DNA from 4 places in the Clostridium kluyveri DSM 555 genome. Region 2 is predicted to be linked to each of the others. Evidence: riboswitches for the same ligand, from Rfam matches in the RefSeq annotation. Region 2 holds a riboswitch; each other region holds the start of a gene.
The links. Region 2 has a riboswitch for thiamine pyrophosphate ahead of thiC (phosphomethylpyrimidine synthase ThiC). Riboswitches for the same ligand answer to the same signal wherever they lie in the genome.
Positions count from the first base shown of each region.

Region 1: another riboswitch for thiamine pyrophosphate. It lies ahead of thiT (energy-coupled thiamine transporter ThiT); the one in region 2 lies ahead of thiC (phosphomethylpyrimidine synthase ThiC).
Region 3: another riboswitch for thiamine pyrophosphate. It lies ahead of thiS (sulfur carrier protein ThiS); the one in region 2 lies ahead of thiC (phosphomethylpyrimidine synthase ThiC).
Region 4: another riboswitch for thiamine pyrophosphate. It lies ahead of CKL_RS19960 (hydroxyethylthiazole kinase); the one in region 2 lies ahead of thiC (phosphomethylpyrimidine synthase ThiC).

Region 1 covers NC_009706.1:2,075,919-2,079,414, reverse strand. Annotated here, with positions in the region: gene CKL_RS10010 (methyl-accepting chemotaxis protein) at 1-1,043, shown strand, start outside; gene thiT (energy-coupled thiamine transporter ThiT) at 1,084-1,716, opposite strand; TPP riboswitch at 1,783-1,881, opposite strand; gene CKL_RS10000 (lactate utilization protein) at 1,988-2,629, shown strand; gene CKL_RS09995 (Ger(x)C family spore germination protein) at 2,821-3,496, shown strand, end outside.
Region 2 covers NC_009706.1:1,878,549-1,882,044, reverse strand. Annotated here, with positions in the region: gene CKL_RS08735 (mannose-1-phosphate guanyltransferase) at 1-712, shown strand, start outside; gene CKL_RS08730 (hypothetical protein) at 821-1,069, shown strand; TPP riboswitch at 1,234-1,341, shown strand; gene thiC (phosphomethylpyrimidine synthase ThiC) at 1,474-2,787, shown strand; gene CKL_RS08720 (EAL domain-containing protein) at 2,966-3,496, shown strand, end outside.
Region 3 covers NC_009706.1:1,719,961-1,723,456, reverse strand. Annotated here, with positions in the region: gene CKL_RS08060 (permease prefix domain 1-containing protein) at 1-859, shown strand, start outside; TPP riboswitch at 1,561-1,669, shown strand; gene thiS (sulfur carrier protein ThiS) at 1,878-2,078, shown strand; gene thiF (sulfur carrier protein ThiS adenylyltransferase ThiF) at 2,080-2,880, shown strand; gene CKL_RS08045 (thiazole synthase) at 2,936-3,496, shown strand, end outside.
Region 4 covers NC_009706.1:2,953,616-2,957,111, forward strand. Annotated here, with positions in the region: gene CKL_RS14110 (hypothetical protein) at 60-416, opposite strand; gene CKL_RS14115 (hypothetical protein) at 595-987, opposite strand; gene CKL_RS21610 (alpha/beta hydrolase) at 1,429-1,533, shown strand; gene CKL_RS14120 (RBBP9/YdeN family alpha/beta hydrolase) at 1,610-1,990, shown strand; TPP riboswitch at 2,133-2,241, shown strand; partial or broken gene CKL_RS19960 (hydroxyethylthiazole kinase) at 2,333-2,485, shown strand; gene CKL_RS21615 (hypothetical protein) at 2,644-2,766, opposite strand; gene CKL_RS14125 (TnpV protein) at 3,091-3,318, opposite strand.

The sequences.
Region 1 (3,496 bases), 200 kb from region 2:
TTGCAGAAAAACTTGCTTTGTACGATTTTTCTGCTCCCATTGTTATTACGAGAAGTGATGAATTCGGTAAAACAGGAGTAGCTTTAAATACTGCTCTTTTAAATGTAGATAGTCTTATCAAGGATATTATGGCAAATTCTCAGGAAATTAGTGCATCTAGTGAAGAACTTTTTGCAACCGTAGAAGAATTGTCTATAAAAATTGAAAAAATAGATAATTCATTAAATAATATAATTGTTGGAATTCAGGACACAAGTTCCTCCTCAGAGGAAATAACATCTTCTGTAGAAGAAGTTAACTCAGGTATCAATGAACTATCTGAAAAAGCAGAGAAGGGAAGTAATAATGCAAATGAATCTAAAAAAAGGGCAGCTTTGGTTCAGCAAAAAGGGAAACAAGCCATCAAAGAATCTAAAGATTTATATTTCAAGAAGAAAAATAATATGCTGCAGGCAATTAAAGAAGGAACTGTAGTTGACAATATAAAAGTTATGGCAGACACTATTTCGGATATAGCAGAGCAAACAAATTTATTGGCATTAAATGCTGCCATAGAAGCAGCCAGAGCAGGTAAACAGGGCCGAGGATTTGCTGTAGTGGCAGAAGAGGTGAAAAAGCTTGCAGAACAATCCTCTAAATCTGTAACAAATATAAAGGATACTGTTATAAAGGCTGAAAATGCATTTAAAAATTTATCCGAAAATGGCAATGAAGTATTAAGATTTATAAACGAAAACATTCATGGCAGATTAGAAGAGTTTGGAATCATGGGAGATCAATACCAAAATGATTCAAGTTTTTTAAGCACCATGTCATTGGATATAGCAGCTATGTCTGAAGAGATTACCGCAGCAGTGAATCAAGTGAATCAAGCAATGCAGAATATGTCACAAATTGCCGAGCAATCTAGTGAAAATGCAGAAACTATAAAATCCAGGTTAGATGAGACAACTGAAGAAATAAGACAGGTAGCTGTAGTTGCACAAAATCAGGCAGAACTTTCTCAAAGTCTCAATGAAATGGTGCAGAAATTTAAAATTTAATTTCAAGGCTAATGGCCTTAGAGCTATTAGCCTTGTTAGCTCAATTAGATATCATTTTTTTATTTATAATTGTTTCTAAATGTTTTACGGGAAGTACTATCATTATTGCAATACATATTGCACCTTCAACAGCTATGAATATGCCATTTAAGGTGAGAGAATAAATTGCAGGAGACATTCCTTTGGGTGCAAAGCTTCCGAAAAAGATTACTCCAGATATAAAGTGACATATAAATCTTCCCAAAATAGCTAGAAATGTACCTACAATTTTTCTGTTCCTAAAATATCCTGCTATACCTAAGGCCATAAATGGCAGAGGGTAGTCAAATATAACTTGTATAGGATGAAGTATGTATGGATCTAGTATTAAGGTTATAATTCCATATAAAAATCCAGTAATAAAACCAACTTCCGGGCCATAAAGCAAAGCCATAAGAAGTATAGGTACCATGCTTCCCAAGGTTACACTTCCACCTTGAGGAAGATGATATATTCTAAATATTTTAAGTATGGTAGCCAGTGCCAGTGCTATACCTATTTGAGTGACAAGCTGCGTAGTAAATTTAACATTTTTAACTTTCGCCCAGAACAGGATAAAGATAATAACGGCGATTAGTGCAAAAATAGAAGTTGGGTGAGATAAAATCTCTGTAAAATTTTTTATTAAAGACATTAAAAACCTCCTTTACTCAGCTAAGGTGCTAAAAGAGCCGCATTCCATGGGAATACGACTCATTATTTTTCTAAAAATCCGCTTCCCTACGCTGGTGTTATCCAGATCAGGTAGAAGGGTTAACAACTGGTGTTTCTCAGCCACAAGGCACCCCTAGCATTAAGTATTTAATTATTATATAATCATTATAATATATAATATGTCATATTTCAATTATATGAATAGGACAATGTAATAATTATAGTTTGAAGTAAATTTTGGAGGTGGCCTTATGGATAAAAATATTTTCTGGGTAAATGACAAAAAAATAAAAAGAACTATTGAGGCATTGAAAAAGAACAACATGAATGGGTTTTATGTGAAAGATAGACAGGAATTTTTCAGTAAAATAGAGCAGTTGGTGAAAAAAGATTCTGTGGTGAGTTGTGGAGGGTCTGCTACCTTAGAGCAAACCGGTATACTGGAATATCTAAGAGGTGGCAGGTATAAGTTTTTAGACAGGGCAGCAGAGGGTGTAACTCCAGAGCAAAAAAAGCAGATACACAGAGAAACTTTTTTTGCAGACGCATTTTTTACTAGTGTTAATGCCTTAACTGAAGAAGGAGAACTGTTTAACGTAGATGGTACAGGCAATAGAGTAGCAGCTATGCTCTTTGGGCCTGATAAGGTTATTGTAGTCTGTGGAGTAAATAAAATTGTAAAAAATCTAGAAGAAGCCATAGAGAGAAATAAGAGAGTGTCTGCTCCTGCCAATGCCAGGAGACTCAACTGCAATACCCCCTGTACTACTACAGGCCGTTGTATGGATTGCAGCAGCAAAAGTAGAATATGTAACGAGTATACTTTAATAAGGAACCAACTTGATGATTCGAGGATTTACGTATTTATATTTAATGAAGATTTAGGATATTAAATTTATCTGAAATATACAATTAGCTTAATGTTCCCAGCGTCTTAAACCATCGAAAATACCGCAGTGTTCATATATATTTGAATACTGCGGTATTTCTGGTTATGACAGTAAATCAAGTGATTTAGTCGGATAAATATTTCAATAATTTTAGGGAATTATAAATATAAATTCGATTTTAAAAGGTGATAGTTATGAATAAATTCAAGGTTTTCTTGCATATTGCTGTAGTTATAATATTTATTTTGTGTTTTTTAGGCACAAGTGGAATGCTTGTAGAAAACATGGAAATACCAGTGGGAGTGGGAGCTGATATAGAAAAGAGTTCTAATAATATATCTTATAGTATACCTCTTTTAGTATATTCTTTTGAAAATGTAAATCAAGTAATGAGTACTACTATTATTGGAAGTAATGGCAATTTAGGACAGACAATTCAAAATAGACAATTAAAAGAGGGAAAAAAATCAACTTTAGGGCTTAATAGAGTATTTTTATTTAGTGAAGAAACTGCAATGTTCGGGATAAAAAATTTTTTAGATATATGGGTAAAGAATCAAGCTACAAATGACAGGGCGTTATGCGCAGTATGTAAAGGAAAAGCTGAAGACATATTCAAATATAAAACTAAAGAGTACTCTAATGCTGCGGAATATATTGAGGGAATGATAAAAAATCTGCGTGAATACAACTTTTTTTCTATGCAGTATACTGCTATGGATTTAATAGTTAGAGTGGATGCAGAGGGAAGAAATGTATTATTACCTTATATAGAGTTAAAGGATAATAGCATAGAAACTACGGGTCTTGCCATATTCAGAGGAGATGTTATGGTGGGAAAAGCGGATATGAATGAAACAAGGATAATTA
Region 2 (3,496 bases):
ACTTTATGATAAGTTTGGAGATACGGAAGGATTGGCCCAAAAAGTTATAGAGGATAGTGCGAATCTGGGAATTGAGATAGATGAGGAATGTGAAAGACCGGTTATTATAGATGAAAAAGGAAGTATAATAAAAGATAATCTTTATGATGCTCTAAATGCGCTGGTTATGCTTAAAACCCATGACATAAGAACTTTAGTAGTTCCAGTTACGGCCTCTTCCACCATGGAAAAGCTGGCTAAAATATGCGGGTGCAAATTTATAAGAACCAAAACTGCCCATAAAGTTATATTGGAAACCTACTTGAAAAATACAACGGGTATAAATAAAAGAGATATGGTAAGTGCATATCTTATGACATTGGATGCAGTAAGTGTGTGTTCCATGATTATTAATTTTATGGCAAACTGCAACAGAACCCTTTCACAGATAACATCTATTATACCCAAATATTATACTATGAAAAAGGAAATAAAGTGTCCCTGGAATATGAAAGGGAGACTGATGAGAAATCTGATAGAAGAGAATACTTCAAAATCCGTAGATCTAATTGAAGGGGTAAAACTTAATTTTGAAGATGGATGGACACTGGTAATGCCAGATGCAGAAGAGCCTTTATGTAAGATATATACAGAGTGCAGCGATTATAAAAAACTCAATAAACTTACAGAGGATATTCTAACCCAAATTACTACGATAACCAGTGAATGTTGAAGTAGAGAATTCTAAGGTGAGATTTTCTAAGGTACAGATGAGAAAAGTATTCTTTTATAAGTAAACTCCATCTGAACCTTAGGATCACTTCATAGGGGGATTCATAATATGAATATAAATGAAAAATACATAGAAGCAGAAGAAAAATATTTAAAGTTAAGAGAAATTTTAAAAAGGTGTAGAGAGGAAAATAAAAGAACTTTTGCAGATTTGTCAAGTATTTCTGGTCTTGAGGAGGAGGAATTAAAAAATATAGAAAAAGGTATAGATAAAGATATAATTCATTTTTTGATATATGCAAAAGTACTGGGGATTAATATAAATTTAAGTTATAAGGAAAATTATAAACTTCGCTAAAATGTTTGGCGAAGTTTATTTAGTTAATACTTAGTTATTTTTATTAACTAACTTTAAATTCGTGTAAATAGGCTGACATACAGGAACAAAAGAAAATGATTGAAACTATTTATTACTTGATTAGTAATAAATATTATGGTACATTATAGAATAAGAAAGCTGAATATTATGTGCAGGGGGGCTGGTGTTTCCGGCTGAGATTAAGAAGTTAATTCTTTGACCCTAAACCTGATCTGGGTAATGCCAGCGTAGGAAGTTGTTTGTGTAGGTATTTAAGTAATTAAAGCATAATTCTACGGAATTATGCTTTTTATTATGTTTTTTATCCGAACGGTGCCAGTTCTAATACCTCTTAACATAATCGGTCAGTGTATAGAGAACCAACAATAAAAGGAGGATAAAGTATGAATTTTACTACTCAAATGGATGCTGCTAAAAAAGGAATTATAACAAAAGAGATGAAAGTAGTATCTCAAAAAGAAGGTGTGGATGTAGAAATTTTAAGGGAGCTTGTAGCTGAAGGTAAAATAGTAATACCTGCAAATAAAAACCATAAGTCCTTAGATGCCCAGGGTGTTGGACAGGGATTAAAGACTAAAATAAATGTCAATTTAGGCATATCAAAAGATTGTGCTAACATAGATATGGAGCTTGAGAAAGTTAAAACTGCAATTGAAATGAAAGCAGAAGCTATAATGGATTTAAGTTCCTATGGTAAAACTGAAGAGTTTAGAAAAAGAATTGTAGAAATGTGTTCTGTTATGATAGGTACTGTACCTATATACGATGCAGTAGGATTTTATGATAAGGAATTGAGTGATATATCACCGGAGGAGTTCCTAGCTGTGGTAGAAAAACATGCCCAGGATGGGGTGGATTTTATGACTATACATGCGGGAATCAACAGGGAAACTGCAAAAGTATTTAAGAGAAATAAAAGACTTACCAATATAGTATCAAGAGGGGGCTCTCTTTTATATGCATGGATGGAACTAAACAATAAAGAAAATCCATTTTATGAATACTACGATAAAGTTTTAGATATATGTGCAAGGTATGATGTTACTATAAGTCTTGGAGATGCCTGTCGTCCAGGAAGTATTAATGATTCTACAGATGCAAGTCAGATAAAGGAACTTATAACTCTCGGAGAGCTTACCAAAAGAGCCTGGGAAAAGAATGTACAGGTTATAGTTGAAGGACCGGGGCATATGTCCTTAAATGAAATAGCTGCTAATATGCAGCTGGAAAAAAAGCTGTGTCATGGGGCGCCTTTTTATGTACTTGGACCTTTGGTTACAGATATTGCACCAGGATATGATCACATAACAAGTGCCATTGGGGGAGCAATAGCAGCTGCAAATGGTGCAGATTTTCTATGCTATGTTACTCCAGCAGAACATTTAAGGCTTCCAAATCTAGAAGATATGAAAGAGGGAATCATAGCTTCTAAGATAGCGGCACATGCGGCAGATGTAAGTAATAATATAAAAGGTGCCAAGGAATGGGATTATAAAATGAGTGAGGCAAGAAAAGAGCTTAATTGGGAAAAAATGTTTGACTTAGCAATTGATCCAGAAAAAGCAAGGAGATATAGAAGAGAATCTACTCCAGAACATGAGGATACCTGCACCATGTGTGGAAAAATGTGTGCTGTTAGAAATATGAACAAAGTAATGGAAGGAAAAAATATAAATATTTTAAGAGAAGAAGATTAGAGTGTATTTTAAAATGTTAAGAGCATCTCAACGGCTTGCCCCTAAGACCCTAAGAATCACTTGATATAAATATGTTAAAATATTATGTTAAAAAGTATAGAATCTATAGTAATATAAATATAGTATTTATATTTTGGAGGTATTTAATTGAGTGAATGGTATAAGGGAGCTATAAAACATGATTCAATATGGTAATCACAATGAAATGGATACAATAAAGGAGACTATAGATAATGAGAGGGTAATTGCAAAGTATCAGCCTATTGTGTCATTGGTAAAGAAAAAAATAGTAGCATTTGAAGGATTGACGAGAGGAGTAAATATTTTAAATTCAGAGATTATACCCCCTCTTGAAATGTTTGAATATGCGAGAAAGCATGATATGACAATTGCACTTGATAGGTTGTGCAGAGAAAAATGTATTGAGGGCTTTAAAAGTATACATAGAATGAATAATAAGTGGAATCTTTTTATAAATGTAGATGCTTCAGTTATAGAAAAATTAGAAGGGTCAAATTATTTTCTTAATCAAATATTGAAAGGAAAAATTTCACCTAAAAACATTGTAATTGAGATTAACGAGGCCCGTACAGGGAACTTAAATGTATTAGAAAGATTTACTAATACCTATAGAAAAAAGGGATTTTTGATTGCTTTGGATGATGTGGGAGCAGGTTTTTCAAATCTTGACAGGATTTCAATTATAAAA
Region 3 (3,496 bases), 160 kb from region 2:
GTTAAAAAGTGAGAAAAAATCAGAAAATGAAGCTATTGGTATTGTAATTTCAGAGTTTGGCAATATTGATGAATTAATCGGTGAACTTGGAGTTAATCTTCATGAAGATGAGATGAATTTTCCAACTATTACTGAGGAAGAAGTAAAGAATTATATGACTATGAAAAAACAAACAGGTATATTAGTGGGAATAGGTGTGTTTTTGTGTATTACAGGTACTGCTTTATTAATATTAATTACTACTCTTGTAGATGAAGGTATTATTGGCAGAGGATTTTCTGAAGATACAGGATATATGATTGGCCTTATTACATTATTTGTTATGATCGTACCTGCAGTGGCTCTATTTATTTATTCCGGTATGAAGTCTGAGAGATATAAATATTTGAAAAAAGGTTTTAATGTGCCCCTTTCTGTAAAATCCCTATTGCAGCAGAGATATAATGGTTTTACATCAACTTATATGGTATCTTTAATACTAGGTGTGTGTCTTTGTGTTTTATCTCCAGTTTCAATTTTTGCAGCATCTGTTTTTGGCGATACTGCGTCTATCTATGGAGTAATTGTCTTACTTATTATAATAGCAATTGCTGTTTTTATATTTATATATTATGGAAGTATTAAAGAAAGTTTTACATTTCTTTTAAGGATTGATAATTTTTCAAAAGAAAATGTAGAAAATAATAAAGTTATTGGTGCAGTTGCTGCTATACTATGGCCTTTGGCGGTGTGTATTTTTTTAGTTAGTGGGCTTGTTTTTAATAAATGGTATATTAATTGGATTATATTCCCTATAACTGGTATTTTATTTGGGATGTTCAGCTCAGTTTACAGTATTATCAAAAAACGAAAAGATTAATATTTCATTTTCTTTTATGGTGATACAATTAATATGTAAACTTTCTCATTAATATAAGTGATTGTATTTACGAGGAAAAAGATAAATATAGTTGCGATGGCTAATAATAAATATTCATGGATAAATAAGGTGCAGTTATAGTATAGATTTTAATTTGAGAAATTTTGAGAGGACTGAATAGATTTTTCGTCCACCTCCAATAGTGTAAAAAAACTGGGGGTTCGATGAACTTAAAAAATAAGATTTAATAAGGGTTTGTGATTTTTATTAACACTTCATTAACATGTTGATATTTTCATAAACCCTGTTATAATAATATATAAATGGGATTTTAGACTACCTATAAGGAATTGAAACCTATAGGCTCATTAGTAAGTGACTCAATGATTTTGGTTCTATGCATATAATAAGTTTAATGATAAATTCTCAGCTGTTTGAAACTAGGTAGTATCATCATATGCAGCTTATATTTCCCAAGGTAAGTACTTTACCATATTTAGCTTCGTTGTCATATTTGGAACTTCTTAATCCTGTACTCCATATTTTTTAAATTCCCAATAATTTTGTTTTGCCATTATAATATCTTCTTAAAAAATAAAATTTGTATTGGAATTTACATGATACATCTGTAAACAAATTATTCATAAACTTGATTTCAAATCCATATTGTGATAAATTGGTATTATAAAAAATTAAAATTTAATATCTTTAAGGGGAGTCTGTATTAACAGTCTGAGAATGGGATGTTATCCCTTACCCTCATAACCTGATTTGGGTAATGCCAACGTAGGGAAATACGGTTTGTTATCACAAATTCCTTATGAATTTGTGATTTTTGAATTATTTTTGTTAACATTGTAGTATTTGTTTTTTCAGAAGGCTATAATGCAGATTATAATTTAACAAATTTAAATTTGAAAGTTATGAGGGAGCAATAATGCTTCCTTTTTTGTTTAAGCACTTTCGTAAATAGCATATCGTTGGTATTTCTCAATTAATTTTAGAAAGGAGGAGAAAAATGATACTTCTTGTAAATGGAAAAGAATTAGAAGTAGAGGACAATATTAGTGTCATAGAGTTGCTAAATAGTCTGGAAATTAATTTGGATATCGTTGTAGTTGAAATTGATTTTGAAATAATTCCCAAAGACAAGTATTTATCAACAAAGCTTTCTACTAATTCAAAAGTTGAAATAATACGTTTTGTTGGAGGTGGCTAAAATGATTATTTATGTAAACGAAAGGAAAGCTAATATAAAGGAAAATACGACAGTCTACGAATTAAAAAAATTAATGAAAAATGATGCAGATATAATTGTATACAATGGTTTTATCATTAAAAAAGATTATACTTTAAAAGAAAAAGATAGAGTAGTATTTATAAAAAGAGGTGAAATACCAAAAGAAGACGAAATGGAAGCAATGCTTATGGCAAGGCATACACCTTGTGTACACCAGAAAATAAAAAGATATACCGTTGGAATTGCAGGACTTGGAGGATTAGGTTCAAATGCAGCTTTATCTTTGGCAAGGGTAGGAATAGGCAAATTACTTTTAGTTGATTTTGATGTAGTAGAGCCAAGCAATTTAAATAGACAGCAGTACTATATAAAACATTTAGGTATGAAAAAAACTGATGCATTGGAACAAATTATAAAAGATTGTAACCCATATGTGAAAATTGAAAAGGCAAATATATATTTAGATGAGAGCAATATTGTAGAAGTTTTCAAAGATGTAGATATAATAGTTGAAGCTTTTGACAATCCTAAGTGCAAAGCAATGCTTGCAAATATTTCACTGAGTAAACTAAAAGATAAAAAAATTATTGTGGCATCAGGAATGGCAGGATATTTTTCAAGCAATAAAATAAAAACTAAAAAAATAAAAGATAATTTTTATCTGGTTGGTGATGGTGAAAATGAGGCTAAACCTGGATGTGGACTAATGGCCCCAAGAGTTGCTATAGCTGCAAATCATCAGGCAAATGCAGTATTGAGAATTATTTTAGGAGAAGAGTAAATTAATAAAGATAAGTTTTAATTATCTATAATAGATTGTGTTGGAGGAAATAAATATGGACAATTTAATAATTGGTGGAACAGAAGTGAAAAGTAGACTTTTTATTGGAACAGGTAAATATTCATCAAATAGTATTATACCTAGAATATTGAAAAAATCTAAATCTCAGGTCATTACTATTGCATTAAGAAGAGTTGACATCACTTCAAAAGAAGAAAATATGTTAAATTACATTAATAAAGATTGTATATTACTGCCTAATACATCAGGAGCACGAAATGCAGAAGAAGCCATAAGGTTGGCCAGAATTGCAAGGGCTGCTGGATGTGGAAATTGGATCAAAATAGAAGTTATCTCAGATAATAAATATCTATTACCTGATAACTATGAAACTATTAAAGCTACAGAAGTATTAGCAAAAGAAGGATTTATCGTGTTACCCTATATGAATCCTGACCTAATGGATACTAAAAGATTAGTTAATGCCGGTGCAGCAGCAGTAATGCCTCTAGGTGCACCTATTGGAACTAATAGAGGAATTGCTACAAAAGAAATGATAAGAATTATAATAGATGAAATTGCAACTCCTATAGTTGTTGACGCAGGTATAGGGAAA
Region 4 (3,496 bases), 1.1 Mb from region 2:
AAAAATTTCTCCTTTAAAAAAGAGAAATATTTAATAATTACTTAATGTACTTTTATATTTCAATTAAACTTGCATAATTTATTATCCCATTCGGATATTGCAACATAATCAAGAGAATTATCGTAGAAAAACCATTTAGATATAGCATGTTTTAACCTGAATGCCTCATTATGATATTGAAGCATATCATTGAATTTATCATCAGAATGCAGATAAGGATTATTTCTATCCAGCTCTATACTATATCTATATCTGAAAAAATTACTACCATCCTCATTCTCAAGAAACATTTCAGGATTAGTAGTTAAAAATAATACTTTCTTACCTGTAATATTTTCTTTTCCAAATCGCCTCTTTTCCCCCAGTTTTGGGACCAACTTGCTGTGTTTTTCATTTGAGAAATGATAAAGTATCATTCTTTTACACCTCGTTTCACTTATAATATTATCACTAATTAGTACATATGTGTAATAAAACTTACTAAAATGATATAAAAACACTACAAAAACAAAGTAAGCTATAAAAGATAACTTTACTTTGTTTTTTACTTTATACCCTCCTAACTATTTTTTATAAACTATCAGGAAGTGCATACTAAACTCCCCTCTTTGTTATCTTGTTTATTTTATGTAATAAATCCTTATCCAATGAGAGCATATTTTGAACTAAGCCTTCTTCTATGTCTAATATCTGGTACACTATAATATCATTGCCACTATCTAAGAAGGCTGTTAACATTATATTTTCATTTTCCAGCTCCTCATATTCTGCATAAATTATTTTTTTATTTGTAGAAGGCAGTACCTCGCTTAATTTTTTCTTTAATCGTTCCTTGGATTTAATATTTTTATTATACCCATCTACTGGTTCAAAATGACTTTCAGCACTCTTATGTCTTTTCATGTCCATAATTTCACTACAGTCATTACAGGGGTACTTGCCTCCGTCTATATCTTCAAATATACATTTTCTACATCTTGTCTTCATAATTTTACCCCCTCACTTTAAAGCATTACTAGGGTAAATTTTAACATAAAAATTGTAGAGTATACAGTGATTTTGACGAATTGGTGAGGTTTGCACGTTATGGTTTCACTTGGGTAACTATAAGTAAAAAAATAAAGCCTGCATTTTGGAGGGTACAGGCTTATTATCATACTTTATTTATAGATTCTTCTATGTACGACTTTTTCATTTAAGTAATATTGCTTTTACAAAATTTGTTATCTCCATAGCATTAGAAAGTATACTTACGGGATGGGTAAACATAGTAAAAGGTAATAGCCTAAAATCATTTTAATTATGATATAATTGCCATTAGTTAAGTCAACACAGTAAACTGCTTAATTCTCTATTAATAATTAACAAAAGGAATACAGATATTCTGGATGGTTTAAACTATTTAAATAAAATAGATGGGGTGGTAAAATGAATATAAAGTTAGTTCCTGGCCTTAATAACTCCGGAACAGATCATTGGCAGAGCACTTGGGAAAAAAGATATGGCTTTGGAAGAGTAAATCAAGAGGAATGAGATTATCTGGTATATAATGAATGGGAAAAAACCTTAATAGGAAAACCTTGAAAGAGATAATCAATGCGGTACAGTATTGATTGCTCCCAGTCTTGGTTGCTTACTCACCGTCAAAGCCATTCCTAAAATACGAAAATATTTGAATGCAGTCTTTTTGGTGGCTCCGCCAAATCCTGATGACAAACAATTTCCAAAGTTTTTAGCTTCTTTTGGGTCTTTACCTGAAGTTAATTTAGAAGTACCGGGAATGCTGATATACAGTGAAAATGATCCGTATTCTTCTTCTATGTTTTGTATACAGAAAGGTAAACAGTGGGGCTTTGAAACAATATCTGCTGGTAGAAAAGGTCATATAAACAGTGAATCCAATATAGATGATTGGAGTGAAGGCTTCAACTTATTTCAAAAGCTGTTAGAAGAGGTTGAATTAAATAATAGGGCTAGAATGGATAATTGAAATAGACATTAGCTTGTTGGGTGTAGTTCTTCTTCTTCCACAGCTCGGAACACTCTAAATTTATAGTATAATTAAAAAATATCAGCAGCTTGCTGTCAGTTTGACATTCGCCTTTGCTTGTGCTAAAATACTTTCCAAATCGAATAACGGACAGGGGAGCTTGTGAAACGGGCTGAGAGGAAGTTTATAACTTCGACCCTTACACCTGATGTGGATAATGCCACCGTAGGAAAGGTCTCTGTTGCTATTATCGCGCGGAGAACGCTCATCGGGCGTTTTCCGCTATTTTATTACCCGGCAAACTAAAAATTAAAGACTGAGGATTCAAATATTTTTGGAACAATGCTTGAAACTGTGCATCAAAAGGTTCCACTCGTACACTGTATCACAAACTACGTCACCGTCAACGACTGCGCAAACCTGCTGCTATCCTGCGGTGCATCCCCCATTATGGCCGACGATGAAGCGGAAGTGGAGCAGATTACGACGCTGTGCGCGGATCATCGACGCCGTGTATTGCTTAAGCGGCGAAGAGCTTAACAGAGGGACAAGCTATGAAATTCGATAGGGATGTGCTGCGCCTGCATGCGGTCGGTCGAAATTGTAATATTATGCTCCTTTGGGGTCAGGTCAGGTTCGGCAGAATCCCAAAGCTACACTAGCAACTGACTTAAATCCTTGGCAAATTTTGTTCTAGTTGTAGTATAGAAGGTTACTTTCATGACAAAATCTTCTACTTCTTTAATTGAAGAAACTGAAAAATAGCGAAAGAGCATGAATCACCAGCCACTCTAAATCATGCTTCACATTTTGGGTAATCTACTATAAATGATGGTGCTAATTCGTAATTAAAATTTTTTAAGGTGACTTCAATGATACATTTGATCGTTATTCCTAGTTTCTCTTTATTAATTTTTATGGTATATCCTTCTATGATACCTGAGTCTTCTAACTCGCTCTGCTATGAAAAAAAGGAACACCAAACACTCTAACTGTGTTTGGCGCCCCCTTATGCCTAGATACAGATAAGTTCTAATATTACAATCTCATCCTCAATCATCTATACCTTCATGGAAACTCGGGTGCGCTCCATCATATCCTCATCCGTCAGTGGATGGAGATTTTAGGTAGTCAGAACGAACTTGTTCCGCCATATCAAAGGCAGTCTTATCAATAGCTGTACAATGTTGTGCCAGTTTGCCGGTCAGAAGAAGTTTCCGATACATCTGTGATCTTTGTTCGTGTAGATAGTTTAGTCGCAACAAGCTGTGTTTCCCTAAATCCTTAAGTTTATCTTCTCCATCAATTTCAATGTTGGGATATAACAATCCATCAATTTCCGTATATCCAAATTAAACCTTTCCATGAAGCAAATCCTCCAACAAAGATTATTTACAATTCATCGGTAATCGTTTGGCTGTTGTGCTTAACAATTATTGATTTTCGTAAACATCCTTATTGAAAAACTGCTAATTAGGTGGAGAGTTTTTGTTTTCCTTGTAGATA